3 regions of the Enterobacter sp. N5-15 genome follow, and region 1 is predicted to be linked to each of the others. Evidence: predicted binding sites of a transcription regulator. Region 1 holds the regulator's gene; each other region holds the start of a gene.
The links. Region 1 encodes Fur, which represses iron uptake genes when iron is present. Its sites were predicted from a motif close to ATAATAATGAGAACNACTATCAA; they were not measured.

Region 1 (4,567 bases):
GCGGAAAAACCGGATGCCGTACTGCGCGCCATTCGCCGCTATCTCGCTGATACTGCAAATTGATTAAAAAGAAAGCGACTGGAAGGCTGTGGGCTTCCAGTCGTTGGCGTGCCGTTTTTGGTGATGTATGATGGCGCGCTTATCGCCCGGGCATTAGCAGGGCGGCGTGTTTCCCCCGAAGTCTCTGAATCATGGCCAAAGAACAAACGGACCGTACGACACTAGATCTGTTCGCGAATGAGCGTCGCCCGGGACGACCCAAGACGAATCCGCTTTCGCGCGATGAACAGCTGCGTATCAATAAACGCAACCAGCTTAAACGCGATAAAAATCGTGGGCTTAAGCGTGTCGAACTGAAGCTTAACGCCGACGCCGTCGATGCGCTGAACGAGCTGGCTGACGCGCGAAATATCAGCCGCAGCGAGCTCATTGAAGAGATGTTGCTCGTCCAGCTTGAGACGTTACGCAGCCAGGCATAAGTCTGAAAATCCCCTTTATCGCCCTTTTCATGTAGCACAGAGTGCAGTCCTGCGCGATAGCTGTTTCCGCAGGGTTGCCAGTTCTGCTATTATTGCCCTTATCCGTGGCCGAATTGCGCCACCATACTATTAAGTTTCAAGAGGTTATTTTACTCATGGCAATCATCGGCATTTTCTTTGGCAGTGATACCGGCAATACCGAAAATATCGCAAAAAACATTCAAAAACAGCTCGGTAAAGACGTTGCTGATGTGCATGACATCGCTAAGAGCAGCAAAGAAGATCTGGAAGGCTATGACATTCTGCTGCTGGGTATCCCAACCTGGTACTACGGTGAAGCCCAGTGCGACTGGGATGATTTCTTCCCGACGCTGGAAGAAGTGGACTTCAACGGTAAGCTGGTGGCCCTGTTTGGCTGTGGCGATCAGGAAGACTACGCCGAATACTTCTGTGACGCGCTGGGTACCATCCGCGATATCATTGAGCCGAATGGCGCGGTTATCGTAGGCCACTGGCCGACCGCCGGTTACCACTTCGAAGCGTCTAAAGGCCTGGCCGATGACGATCACTTCGTGGGTCTGGCTATTGACGAAGACCGTCAGCCAGAGCTGACGGCAGAGCGCGTTGAGAAATGGGTGAAGCAGATCCGTGAGGAACTGCACCTGGACGATATTCTGAACGCCTGATTTTTATCGCGGCGCAGCGGCGGCTGCGCCCGTGCTCCAGGTCAAACCGATTAAATTAATCGCTACAATCTTTTAACTTTTTCGCCCAGACCTGTACAATGTCTCCCTGATAAAGTGTGGTTTTCCATTGAGCAAGTTTGTTGGTGATACCCCATTTTTATAAGCATATTTTGCCTGAGACTTGCAGTTTTCATTTAGCCATGGCAGTTCTATAATGAGACGCATTATCCCAGGTGCATTTTCTGTCACTTCCTACAGAAGTGAATCGTTTAGCAACAGGACAGATTCCGCATGACTGACAACAATACCGCATTAAAGAAGGCTGGCCTGAAAGTTACGCTTCCTCGGTTAAAAATCCTTGAAGTGCTTCAGGGTCCAGACAATCACCATGTCAGTGCGGAAGACCTCTATAAACGTCTTATCGACATGGGTGAAGAGATTGGGCTGGCTACCGTCTATCGCGTGCTGAACCAGTTTGATGACGCGGGCATTGTTACCCGTCATAATTTCGAAGGCGGTAAATCTGTTTTCGAACTGACCCAGCAGCAGCACCACGATCATCTGATCTGCCTCGATTGCGGCAAGGTCATTGAATTCAGCGATGATTCCATTGAATCACGCCAGCGTGAAATCGCGGCGCGTCATGGCATCCGCCTGACGAACCACAGCCTGTACCTTTACGGTCACTGCGCTGAAGGCGACTGCCGCGAAGACGACCACGCGCACGACGCGAAATAAGCGAGCGTTCATACTCTGAGCCAGCCGCAAGGTTGGCTTTTTTTTGCCTGAAAAAAGCCCGGTGGCGCTGCGCTTACCGGGCGTAAAGCAACTTATTTATTGTTATTGCGTATCTCGTTCCAGATCTTATCGCAACGCTTCGCCACTTCCTGATCGTTACCGGTTTTACGCGCCTGAATGCAGGCCTGGTAATCCATCACGCGGACGTTCTCCTGCGTAGCGAACTGCTCGTGCGCTTTCTCTTTCTTCAGCACGTTCAGCACGCTCTGACAGGCTTCAATCTTCTCCGGCGAACCTTCCGCAGTATTAATACAGGCGCTATACGCCTCCTTCAGACGGGTGTCCTCTTTCGGCGCCTGTGTCTGAGCACACGCCACCAGCCCTGATGCCAGCAACGCGACGATTACGATTTTTTTCATCATGTGCAGTCTCCATACCGGCGGGACTCAGCCCGCCGGTGCGTTCATCAGAAGATGGTGAATGGGGCGATAACCATGAATTTCACGTCACGTTCATCCTGGAAGATGTTGCCGTAACCGCCCGCATAGCTCGGGATATCGGAGTGGTTGTCATACTGGGTGAAGTGCAGTTTGAACATCGTGCCTTTCGCGCGGCCATCCTGCAGGGTATAGATAGCATCGAGGCTGTAGGAAGACTCTTTCAGGCGATAGTTGGGATCGTAGTATGCGTCCGGGGTTGCCATATCGGCAGGTTTTGCGTCCCAGGCGTAAGCGTAAGAAGCGCCCACCGCCCAGCCAGGCAGGTTCCAGTTTTTCAGATCATACATTGCGCCGAAGAAGACCGCTTTCTCGCCGTCGGCGTTGAAGTCGGAACGGTTATCCCACCAGATATCAAGACGACCGTTGGAGGAGGCGTAGGTCGGCGTCATACGCTGCAGGAAGTAGCCCTGCTGCCCTTCCGCCTTCACCCATGTGCCTTCCAGACGCAAATCAACCTGACCGACCTTGTAGCCGAAGGTTAACGCCTGCAGCCACGCGGTGCCGTCATAAATGTCATTGACGCCGCCGTTACTGACTTTATCGCGCGTACCGTAGAACTGATAGCTGGTGCTCAGCGGGCTACCCGCGACATCGAATTTATAGCTGGCCTTGGCAAAATACTGATCGATATAGCCCTGTGCCTGACCAAATGCCGCTTCAAGCACCAGATCGTTTTTGAAATCGTACTTCGCGCCCAGCGAGTGCAGGTAATCGACTTTGGTTTTTTTATCGTTCTGGTAGAACTTGTCCATCTCGATGTGCCACGGCGCTTTGTACTCGTTGGTCCACATATAGGAGAAGCTCAACGCACCCGCATCACCGTAGTCAAAGTTAGCCCCGGCTTCCGCACCCTGATAGGTACCCGGCATAAAGCTCCAGTGCGGCGCTAACAGGGTCTGGCCAGTTGGCTGAATATAACCACCGCGCGCCCATACCGGGCCGTATTTAAATTTCGCAGCGGCTTTGTAAAGGCTGATACCGCTCTTATCGCCGGACCAGTCTTCTTTATACGCTTTGTTACTGGAGGAGAAGGCGATTTCATTCGGGTGGCCGCTGTCGCCGTTTTCCGCCATTTCAATCGCGGTGAACGCAGCGATATCCAGACCGAACATATCCGCGGCATAGCCTGACTGGAAGTCCAGGTTGGCGTTCCAGGTGGAGTGCGAAAGGTTGGTTTTATATTTATCTTCAGTGACGTCTTTACGGTCACGTTCACGCTGCCAGTAATAAATACCGCCCGTGAGGGTAGAATCGTCGATGAAGCCTGCCGCTTTCGCCTCTGGTGTCACCACCAGGCCCGACATTGCTGTCACACCGGCAATAGCCAGCGCCAGCGCACTACGTTTGCCACTGAACGTACGCATAGATTATTCCTCTTTGACGAATTAAAACGCCTGAAACGGCGTAAATAAAAAAGACCAAATGGTCAGGGGTAGTTTTAAATACCCTCGAATTAACTACCGTCTTTAGGTTATTTTTCGCGACGCGAATTATCAATGCTTTTTAGCGGACAAAAGTCAGGATTATGACGAAGTGCACATAATTGGTAGTGATTTGTAACATTTGCAGAGAGGCGAGCAATGGCGGGGAATTATCAGGTATTTCAGTGGCTAGACGTGGGTTCTCTTTCTTTTTTTACCACCTTTTTGATTTTCGTAATGACACAAACTTTTTTAAAAAAAATAAGTAGCACCTCATTGACCTGATATTTTCATGGCACCTCTTTAAGCCCTGGCTTAATACCCTGATCGTTAAATAAAAAAACGCCGCATAGTGCGGCGTTTGTCTCTCATTGACCAGAGCAGCAATATTATTCGCCGATCTTCGTCCAGGTATCACGCAGGCCGACGGTACGGTTAAATACCGGTTTTTCCGCCGTACTGTAACGGCTGTCCAGGCAGAAGTAACCTTCACGTTCAAACTGGAACGCTTTGCCCGCTTCAGCGGCTTTCAGAGAAGGCTCCGCATAACCCTGCTTGATCACCAGAGATTCCGGGTTGATGGTCGCCAGGAAGTCTTCCGCCGCACCCGGGTTAGGCACGCTGAACAGACGATCGTACAGACGAATTTCTACCGGCAGCGCGTGGGAAGCGCTCACCCAGTGAATAACGCCCTTCACTTTACGGCCGTCAGCAGGATCTTTGCTCAGGGTGTCAGCATCATA
Region 2 (4,567 bases), 2.1 Mb from region 1:
TAAAGTGAGGTTTGTGACAGCATCCCCCAGGAGAATTCCCCGCTCAGAAACGCGTTATCTTCAACGTCGTGCGAGGCGTCCTTGCGCGCTTTCCCGGTCGCCAGCTTGTAGCGAACCTGACCTTTGCGGGTTAAAAACGGCACCGATTCTGCAGAGACCTGGAAGGTGCTGACGCGCCCGTCTTCTTCCGTCACTTTGACGTCCAGCGTACCCTGGACAGACTGGTTAAGATCCTGAATCACAAAGGGACCGGGCGGGACTTTGCTCTGGTAAATCACACGATCGGCAAGGCTGACGGTAACCGTGGCGTTGGTCTGAGCGATGCCGGTAATTTGCGGTGCGTAACCGCGTAGCGACCACGGCAGCATGCGCTCATCGCTAATCAGGGATGCGCCGGTATAGGTGAAAGCATCAAAAATAGCGGACTGGAAATCCGTTTCGCCCAGCGTAAGTTTGGCGCCGAGCGAGGGGAGAGGACGGAACATATAAACGCGTGAAAAGCGTCCATCATGTTCAGAACCGGCATCGGTATGCGTTTGCGTGTACTGATAATCGCTGCGCAGCCGCCACGCGCCCATATTTGCACCCGCGGTACCGTAGGTGTTGGCGTTGTCCGTACCTGAGCCGTTATTAGGCTGATAATGACTGGCGAACAGGTTGTAATCCAGCAATACGCCAGGCACGCCGTTGTCCCAGGTGGATGGAGGCATCCAGTCTGCGGCACGGTACTGTAGCCATGCCTGCGGGACGGTCACCTTGAGCGTCTGGCTGGCCTGGTCAAAGGTAAACTTAATATCGGGTCTGGATGAAAAATCAATGCATCCCTCTTTTTCTGGCAGAGCGCTGCGAATGGAGTCCTGTAGAGCAAAGGTATCGGCCAGTTCAGGTGGAATACAGACCTGTACCTGATTATTCATTTCTCGCCAGCGAAGCTGCCAGCCGTTTGCCAGCGGAATATCATTAATGGAAACCGTAACAAAATAGTTACCTGGCGTTACGGCGATTTGATCTTTGAAGAGTGATAAGTCAACGCTACCACGCTGATCTTTATCAATGGCATTTATGTTAAATTCAGTCGCAGAGGTAATTTTCGTCATTAACAGGGACGTAATAATGATTATCCATTGTAATTTGTATGTCATCGTCCTGTTACTCAAGAAAAGATATAGAATGCCGGCTGCACTAAATGCCAGCCGGTTTATACCGTGACGCGAAGTTATTATTTATACGCCAGAACGTAGTTAGCGGTGGCTTCAACCTGACCCGCCGTAGCGGTTTTGCCTGCAAGCACTTCCATTAACGCTTTGAAGTGCAGCGTCTGAGTGGTGGAACCTGCCAGAAGATCAACTTCTTTAGGCGCACCCAGCGTAATGTTGGCTTCGGCGTTATCCAGAAGACGAACACCCACGTTCTGCGCACCGCTTGCGTAGGTGTTGGTCATCAGGCTGGTATCCGTCGCGTCTGTTGCTGAGCTGGTGAAGGTGACATCGACTTTGGTAATTGGCGTGTCCGTTTCGTCCGCCGGATCGTCTAGCTGGCAGTTTTCCAGGTTGATATCAACCGGCACAGCGGTAGACTTTTTGTTGGCGTTGATGACGGCAGTGGTCACTTCACCGAGGTCGACTTCTTTATCAACGCTGTCTGGAGCAATGCTGCAAGGCGCATCAATAACGACACCTTTGAATTTGATTTTGCCTGAACCCTGGTCGTCAGCAAAGGCAGAACCCGATACAATCGCAGCCATAGCAACGGCTAACAGAACTTTTTTACCCATATACATGAAAATATCCTTTTTCAAACGAATTCATACTCTGAATATTAATTTCAGAACGCACGTCAAGTATACGGGAGGGAGGTGGGGGGAAGCGATTACTGTAGCTTAAAGCTATTTTAAGATTTTATTAATATATAATACTTATTGATTGTAAGTATCAGCTTATTCTCATGATTTAAGAAGTGGTAGGGCGATATTCAAACTCAATTTTATAAATATATTTCTTTGAAACAATATTATTCATTGTAAATAATTTGTTGGCAATAGGATGGATTATTATTTTACCTGTATCTTAATGTTTCGCAAGCCTGCCTCCGTATGGTACGGAGGCAGGCTAATGTTAACCAATACCCGCAGACTGCAATAATACCAGGCTTAGCCCCATTACCGACATTCCACACAGTACGCCATAGCTGGGGTTGTTATTCGGATCGATCTCTTTCGCCAGCGGCATGAGCTCATCGACGGAGAGCGCAACCATGATCCCGGCAACCGCAGCCATAATGGCAGCCATCACAACGGGGGAGACCAGACTTCCGAGGATCAACCACGCCAGCACGCCTCCAAGGATTTCAGCCATCCCGGAAATACCTGCCCAAAACACCGCGGTGCGTTTAGAGCCGGTGGCGGCATACACCGGTCCGGCGACGGCCAGTCCTTCAGGAATATTGTGTAAGGCGACCGCCAGCGCGATGCCAAAGCCCATCTCAAGATTGCTGCTGGCCGTCACGTAGGTCGCGACCCCCTCCGGGAAGTTATGCAGGCTAATGCCAAGCGTTAACAGCACGGCGGTACGCTTGATATTGCGCGGCATCGGCGCCACGTTTTTCTGCATTAAATCCTGCGGATGCGCGTGCGGTAGCATGCGATCGAGGGCAAAGTATCCCAGCAGGCCAAAGACAAACATGCCGTAACCCAGCAGCGGAGACATGCCTTCTGTGCCCAGCGCGGCAGGCAGCATCTCCATCAGCGAGATGAGCAGCATGATCCCGGCAGCAAAGCCCAGTGAGAAGGCCAGTACGCGGTTAGAGGGCTTTTGGCCGAGCACGCCGAGGATCGCACCGATAAAGGTCGCGGCGCCCGCCAGTATGGTCAGGATCAAGGGGACTGACATGCATTGCTCCTTATGATAATGATTCTCATTAATATAAATGATTCATTTCTGGCAAAGCGAGGGGGAAACCCCGGCTTTACACATTCCTTACATTCAAATTTCCTGATGATGATCTTCACGCTTATCTGCGTTCATCTTAGCCAGATTGCGCGTAATGTAGCACCATTAAATTGACACCTTCTGTAAGGATATCACCATGACTTCTTCCCGTATGCCAGCCCTGTTTTTAGGCCACGGTAGCCCAATGAACGTTCTGGAAGACAACGTCTATACCCGAGCCTGGCGTCATCTGGGCGAGACGCTGCCGCGTCCGAAAGCGATCGTGGTGGTGTCTGCACACTGGTTTACCCGTGGTACGGGCGTGACCGCCATGGAAGCGCCAAAAACCATTCATGATTTTGGCGGCTTCCCGCAGGCGCTGTACGACACGCATTACCCGGCCCCAGGCTCGCCTGAGCTGGCCCAAAAGCTGGTCGATTTGCTGGCACCTGTCCCTGTCACGCTGGATAAAGAAGCCTGGGGCTTTGACCATGGCTCATGGGGCGTGCTGATCAAAATGTATCCTGATGCGGATATCCCGATGGTGCAGTTGAGCATCGACAGCACCAAACCGGCCGCCTGGCATCTGGAGATGGGCCGCAAGCTGGCAACCCTGCGTGATGAAGGCATCATGCTGGTGGCAAGCGGTAACGTGGTGCATAACCTGCGCACGGCACGCTGGCACGGTGAGAATACGCCATACCCGTGGGCGACCTCGTTTAACGACTACGTCAAAGCGAACCTGACGTGGCAAGGTCCGGCTGAGGAGCATCCGTTAGTGAACTATCTGGATCACGAAGGCGGTTCGCTCTCTAACCCGACGCCGGAACACTTCCTCCCGCTGCTGTACGTTCTTGGCGCGTGGGATGGTCAGGAACCGGTTACGATCCCGGTCGACGGTATCGAGATGGGGAGTCTGAGTATGCTGTCGGTGCAGGTGGGATAATAAAAGCAAAACGGCAACCTCAGGTTGCCGTTTTTAGTGTTTGCACCCTCTCCCTGTGGGAGAGGGCTGGGGTGAGGGCATCAGGCCGCAGTCTTACTCCACAAAAATATGCGGATAGAACCGTGACAGATCCTGCGTGATCAGCGCGCGATCTTCGCGAATGCCAATCCCGGCCGGCCGATCGTTGATGAGCCAGCTGCCAATCAGCGTATAGCTGTCGCCAAACTTCGGCAGCTGATAGAACTCCTGGACGATCATCCCCTCTTCGCCGTACGGTCCTTCAACCGCTTCCAGCGTCTTACCGTTTTCGATAATCGACACGTTTGCGCCTTCGCGGGAGAAGATCGGCTTCACGACGTACTTATCCAGCTGCGGATGGTCATCTTCCGCAAAGTACGCCGCCAGCAGGTTCGGATGGTTCGGGAACATCTCCCAGAGCATCGGCAGCAGGGCTTTGTTAGAGATAATGCTCTTCCATGCCGGTTCCAGCCAGCGCACGCCAGCATCTTCCAGCTTGGTGGAGAACATCTCGCGCAGCATATATTCCCACGGGTAGAGCTTGAACAGGTTGCTTATCACCTGGTCCTGCATATCCGTAAACTGACCTTTTTCACCGAGTCCGATATCCTCGATATAGAGGAACTCGGTTGCCACTTCCGCTTCGGCGGCGCAGTCCTGCAGATACTGAACCGTG
Region 3 (4,567 bases), 670 kb from region 1:
GCAGTTAAAAAGCGCGGGCATCAGCGTGACGATCGATCACTTTGGCGCCGGTTTTGCCGGGCTGCAGCTGCTGGCCCAGTTCCAGCCGGACAGAATTAAGATAAATCGCGATCTGGTGGCGAACGTGCATAAAAGTGGCCCCCGGCAGGCCATTATTCAGGCGATTATCAAATGCTGCTCCTCGCTTGAGATCCAGTTCTGCGCGGTGGGGGTAGAGAAGGCGGAAGAGTGGATGTGGCTGGAGTCCGCGGGGATTTCCCAGTTCCAGGGGCATCTTTTTGCCAGCCCGCGCCACGGCGGTATTCCCGCGATTGCGTGGCCGGAGAAAAAGTTCGACTTCTGATAAAGCTGTACACATTCCGGCAGACTTAACTGTACGAATGGCAAATTTTATACAACAATGTATTTACAGGTGGATGGGAAAGAACCCCCGTTCACCCGTTCAAAATGCGGTCTTAGTTATACAAATGGTGTGTACAATCTGATAAGGTTGGTGCAGTTAGGTATGGAAGTTCTGAGCGTGAGGGAGTTAATGGCCTATTACAGTATCGGCGAAGTGGCCGAACGATGCGGTATCAACCCCGTTACGCTGCGTGCCTGGCAGCGCCGTTATGGATTGTTGAAGCCGCAGCGCAGCGAAGGGGGTCATCGTCAGTTTGACGATGAAGATATCCTGCGCATTGAAGAGATCAAGCGCCTGATGAAAAGCGGCGTCTCGGTCGGAAAAGTCAAAGCCCTGCTGGAAAACAAAGAAGTATTGACTCAGGGCAACTGGGTCTCGTTCCAGGAAGAGATGATGACCGTTCTGCGTTACGCCAGCCCGGCAAAGCTGCGCGCCAAAATCAGTGAATTCCGCCGCGATCACGCGATAGACGCGCTGATTGACAATATTATCTCTCCCGTCCGTCAGCGAATGAATCAGGATCAAAATACCGTGCGTCACATGGCGAGCCTGTTTGACGGCGTACTGATCGAATTCGCCATTGCAAGCCTCGCGGAGTCCCGCAAAAAAGCCGGTAAAGACGCGCTGCTGATTGGCTGGGAATGCGATGACCGCACCCACCTGTGGCTGGAAGCCGCGCGATTATCGCAGAAGGGCTGGCACATTGACGTCCTGGCGGAACCTATTGATTCGCCGCGTCCTGAACTCTTCCCCGGGCAAAAAATCTTCGTCTGGACGGGGAAATCCCCAACGCCTCGCCAGCAGGAACAGCTCGATCACTGGCGTGAACAGGGGTTTGCTGTTTCATTTCATCACTGATCGTGAGAGGCCTTGAGGGCCTTTTTTTGTTTTTGTCATTTTCTGAGCAAAAGCTATCTCAAAAATAGGCATTTCCGATGCATATTTTACTTTTCTCTTCTTCGTCATAAATACCGCGACGAAATGCATTATTAATCAATGCATTGAACAAATACATCCATCCTGACTGCATCCTGCCATAGGGTCTATGCTTAATAAAAGTAGGCAAAAAGGGCGGTTTAGCCGAATGCCCCTGCTGACAGAGGGTTGAAGTGATAATCGTTATCACTAACATGGTGTTATGCCCTGATGGCTTATCAGATGAGGTGGACCTATGGAACTGCATTCAGAAACCTTTAATCCTGCCGATTTTGCCTGGCGCGGTTTAACGCTCACGCCAGCGGCGGCGGCACATATTCACGAGCTGGTGGCGAAAAAGCCCCAGATCCTCGGCGTGCGTTTGGGCGTCAAACAGACCGGCTGCGCAGGTTTTGGCTACGTGCTCGATACCGTCACCGAACCCGAGAAAGATGACCTGGTGTTCGAGACGGACGGCGCGAAACTGTACGTCGCGCTGCAGGCCATGCCGTTTATTGACGGCACCGAAGTGGACTACGTCCGCGAAGGCTTAAACCAGTTATTCAAATTTCATAACCCGAAAGCCCAGAACGAATGCGGCTGCGGCGAAAGCTTTGGGGTATAGGCGGTACTATGTCTCGTAATACTGAAGCAACGAGTGAAGTAAATACCTGGGGCGGTGGGCACCTCAACTATAAAGAGGGGTTCTTCACCCAGCTGCAGACCGATGAGCTGGCGAAAGGCATCAACGAAGATGTCGTGCGGGCGATCTCGGCGAAACGTAACGAGCCGGAGTGGATGCTGGAGTTTCGCCTGAGCGCCTTCCGCGCCTGGCTGGAGATGGAAGAGCCGCACTGGCTGAAAGCGCATTATGACAAGCTGAACTATCAGGATTACAGCTACTACTCTGCGCCGTCCTGCGGCAGCTGTGACGACACCTGCGCCTCGCAGCCCGGCGCGGTGCAGCAAACCGGTGCGGAGAACAGCTTCCTCAGCAAAGAGGTGGAAGAAGCCTTTAATCAGCTGGGCGTGCCCGTGCGTGAGGGCAAAGAGGTGGCGGTAGACGCCATTTTCGACTCCGTCTCGGTGGCAACCACCTACCGCGAGAAGCTCGCTGAGCAGGGGATCATTTTCTGCTCCTTCGGCGAAGCGATTCACGATCATCCGGAACTGGTGAAAAAGTACATTGGGACCGTGGTGCCCTCTAACGACAACTTCTTCGCGGCGCTCAACGCGGCGGTAGCCTCTGACGGCACCTTTATCTATGTGCCGAAAGGCGTGCGCTGTCCGATGGAGCTTTCCACCTATTTCCGCATCAATGCCGAAAAAACCGGCCAGTTCGAACGCACGATCCTGGTCGCGGATGAAGGCAGCTACGTCAGCTATATAGAAGGGTGCTCCGCCCCGGTTCGCGACAGCTACCAGCTGCACGCGGCGGTGGTGGAGGTCATCATCCACAAAGATGCCGAGGTGAAGTACTCTACGGTGCAAAACTGGTTCCCGGGCGACGGCAATACCGGCGGTATCCTTAACTTCGTCACCAAGCGCGCGCTGTGCGAAGGCGAAAACAGCAAGATGTCGTGGACCCAGTCTGAAACCGGCTCGGCCATTACCTGGAAATACCCGAGCTGCATCCTGCGCGGGGATAACTCCATCGGCGAGTTTTACTCGGTGGCGCTGACCAGCGGCCATCAGCAGGCCGATACCGGCACCAAGATGATCCACATTGGTAAAAACACCAAATCCACCATCATCTCGAAAGGGATCTCCGCCGGGCATAGCCAGAACAGCTATCGCGGGCTGGTGAAAATCATGCCGACGGCCACCAACGCGCGAAACTTTACCCAGTGTGACTCGATGCTGATTGGCGCAGACTGCGGGGCGCATACTTTCCCGTACGTCGAGTGCCGTAACAACACGGCCCAGCTTGAGCACGAGGCGACGACGTCGCGGATTGGGGAAGATCAGCTCTTCTACTGCCTGCAGCGCGGGATCAGCGAAGAAGACGCCATCTCGATGATCGTCAACGGCTTCTGTAAGGATGTGTTCTCTGAACTGCCGCTGGAATTTGCCGTTGAAGCCCAGAAACTCCTCGCCATTAGTCTTGAACACAGCGTCGGTTAAGGAAAGCACATGTTAAGTATTAAAGATTTACAGGTTAGCGTAGAAGACAAAGCCATCCTGCGTGGCCTCAATTTTGACGTCAAGCCGGGTGAAGTCCACGCCATTATGGGGCCGAACGGCTCCGGAAAAAGTACGCTTTCTGCGACGCTGGCGGGGCGCGAAGATTATGAGGTAACCCAGGGCTCGGTCGAGTTTAACGGCAAAGATCTGCTGGAGATGTCGCCGGAAGACCGCGCGGGAGAGGGCATTTTTATGGCCTTCCAGTACCCGGTCGAAATTCCGGGCGTCAGCAACCAGTTCTTCCTGCAGACGGCGCTGAATGCGGTGCGCAAGTATCGCGGCCTGGAGGCGCTGGACCGCTTCGACTTCCAGGATCTGATGGAAGAGAAGATCAAGCTGCTGAAAATGCCGGAGGATCTGCTGACCCGTTCGGTGAACGTTGGCTTCTCCGGCGGCGAGAAAAAGCGTAACGACATTCTGCAGATGGCGGTGCTGGAGCCCGAGCTGTGCATTCTGGATGAGACCGACTCTGGTCTGGATATCGACGCCCTGAAGATTGTCGCTGACGGGGTGAACTCCCTGCGCGACGGCAAGCGTTCGTTCATTATCGTCACCCACTACCAGCGCATTCTTGACTATATCAAGCCGGATTACGTCCACGTGCTTTACCAGGGGCGTATTGTGAAATCCGGTGATTTCACGCTGGTTAAACAACTGGAGGAGCAGGGCTATGGCTGGCTTACCGAACAGCAGTAATGCGCTCCAGCAGTGGCACAGGCTGTTTGAAGCCCAGGGCGGCACGCGCTCTGAGCAGGCGCAGCAGCATCTGCAGCAGATGCTGCGTCTCGGCCTGCCGACGCGTAAGCATGAGAACTGGAAGTACACCCCGCTTGATGGCCTGCTGAACGCCGAGTATGTGACCCGTCTGGCGGATCTCACGTCTGCGCAGCGTGACGCGCTGGCGGTGGGCGTGGACGCCGTGCGCCTCGTGTTTGTCGATGGCGCGTTCCGTCCGGAGCTGAGCGACGCGCTTCAGGCGAGCGGATTTGAGATTGAGATAAACGACGATCGCCAGTCCCTGAGCGCCCCGGTTCAGCCTGAGGTTTTCCTGCACCTGACCGAGAG

Region 2: zupT (zinc transporter ZupT) is a predicted target of Fur. The motif match lies at 2,901-2,923, and genes of this name have one in related genera.
Region 3: sufA (Fe-S cluster assembly scaffold SufA) is a predicted target of Fur. The motif match lies at 1,513-1,535, and genes of this name have one in related genera.

Annotation. Positions count from the first base shown of each region.
Region 1 covers NZ_CM170150.1:1,326,917-1,331,483, reverse strand. The annotation lists gene ybfF (esterase) at 1-63, shown strand, start outside; gene ybfE (LexA regulated protein) at 192-479, shown strand; gene fldA (flavodoxin FldA) at 635-1,165, shown strand; gene fur (ferric iron uptake transcriptional regulator) at 1,457-1,903, shown strand; gene chiQ (ChiQ/YbfN family lipoprotein) at 1,996-2,322, opposite strand; gene chiP (chitoporin ChiP) at 2,370-3,767, opposite strand; gene glnS (glutamine--tRNA ligase) at 4,214-4,567, opposite strand, start outside.
Region 2 covers NZ_CM170150.1:4,131,399-4,135,965, reverse strand. The annotation lists gene AC2TE5_RS19450 (fimbria/pilus outer membrane usher protein) at 1-1,142, opposite strand, end outside; gene AC2TE5_RS19445 (fimbrial protein) at 1,220-1,780, opposite strand; gene zupT (zinc transporter ZupT) at 2,115-2,888, opposite strand; gene ygiD (4,5-DOPA-extradiol-dioxygenase) at 3,085-3,873, shown strand; gene AC2TE5_RS19430 (glutathionylspermidine synthase family protein) at 3,967-4,567, opposite strand, start outside.
Region 3 covers NZ_CM170150.1:1,992,744-1,997,310, forward strand. The annotation lists gene AC2TE5_RS09470 (diguanylate phosphodiesterase) at 1-343, shown strand, start outside; gene AC2TE5_RS09475 (MerR family transcriptional regulator) at 533-1,261, shown strand; gene sufA (Fe-S cluster assembly scaffold SufA) at 1,575-1,943, shown strand; gene sufB (Fe-S cluster assembly protein SufB) at 1,952-3,442, shown strand; gene sufC (Fe-S cluster assembly ATPase SufC) at 3,452-4,198, shown strand; gene sufD (Fe-S cluster assembly protein SufD) at 4,173-4,567, shown strand, end outside.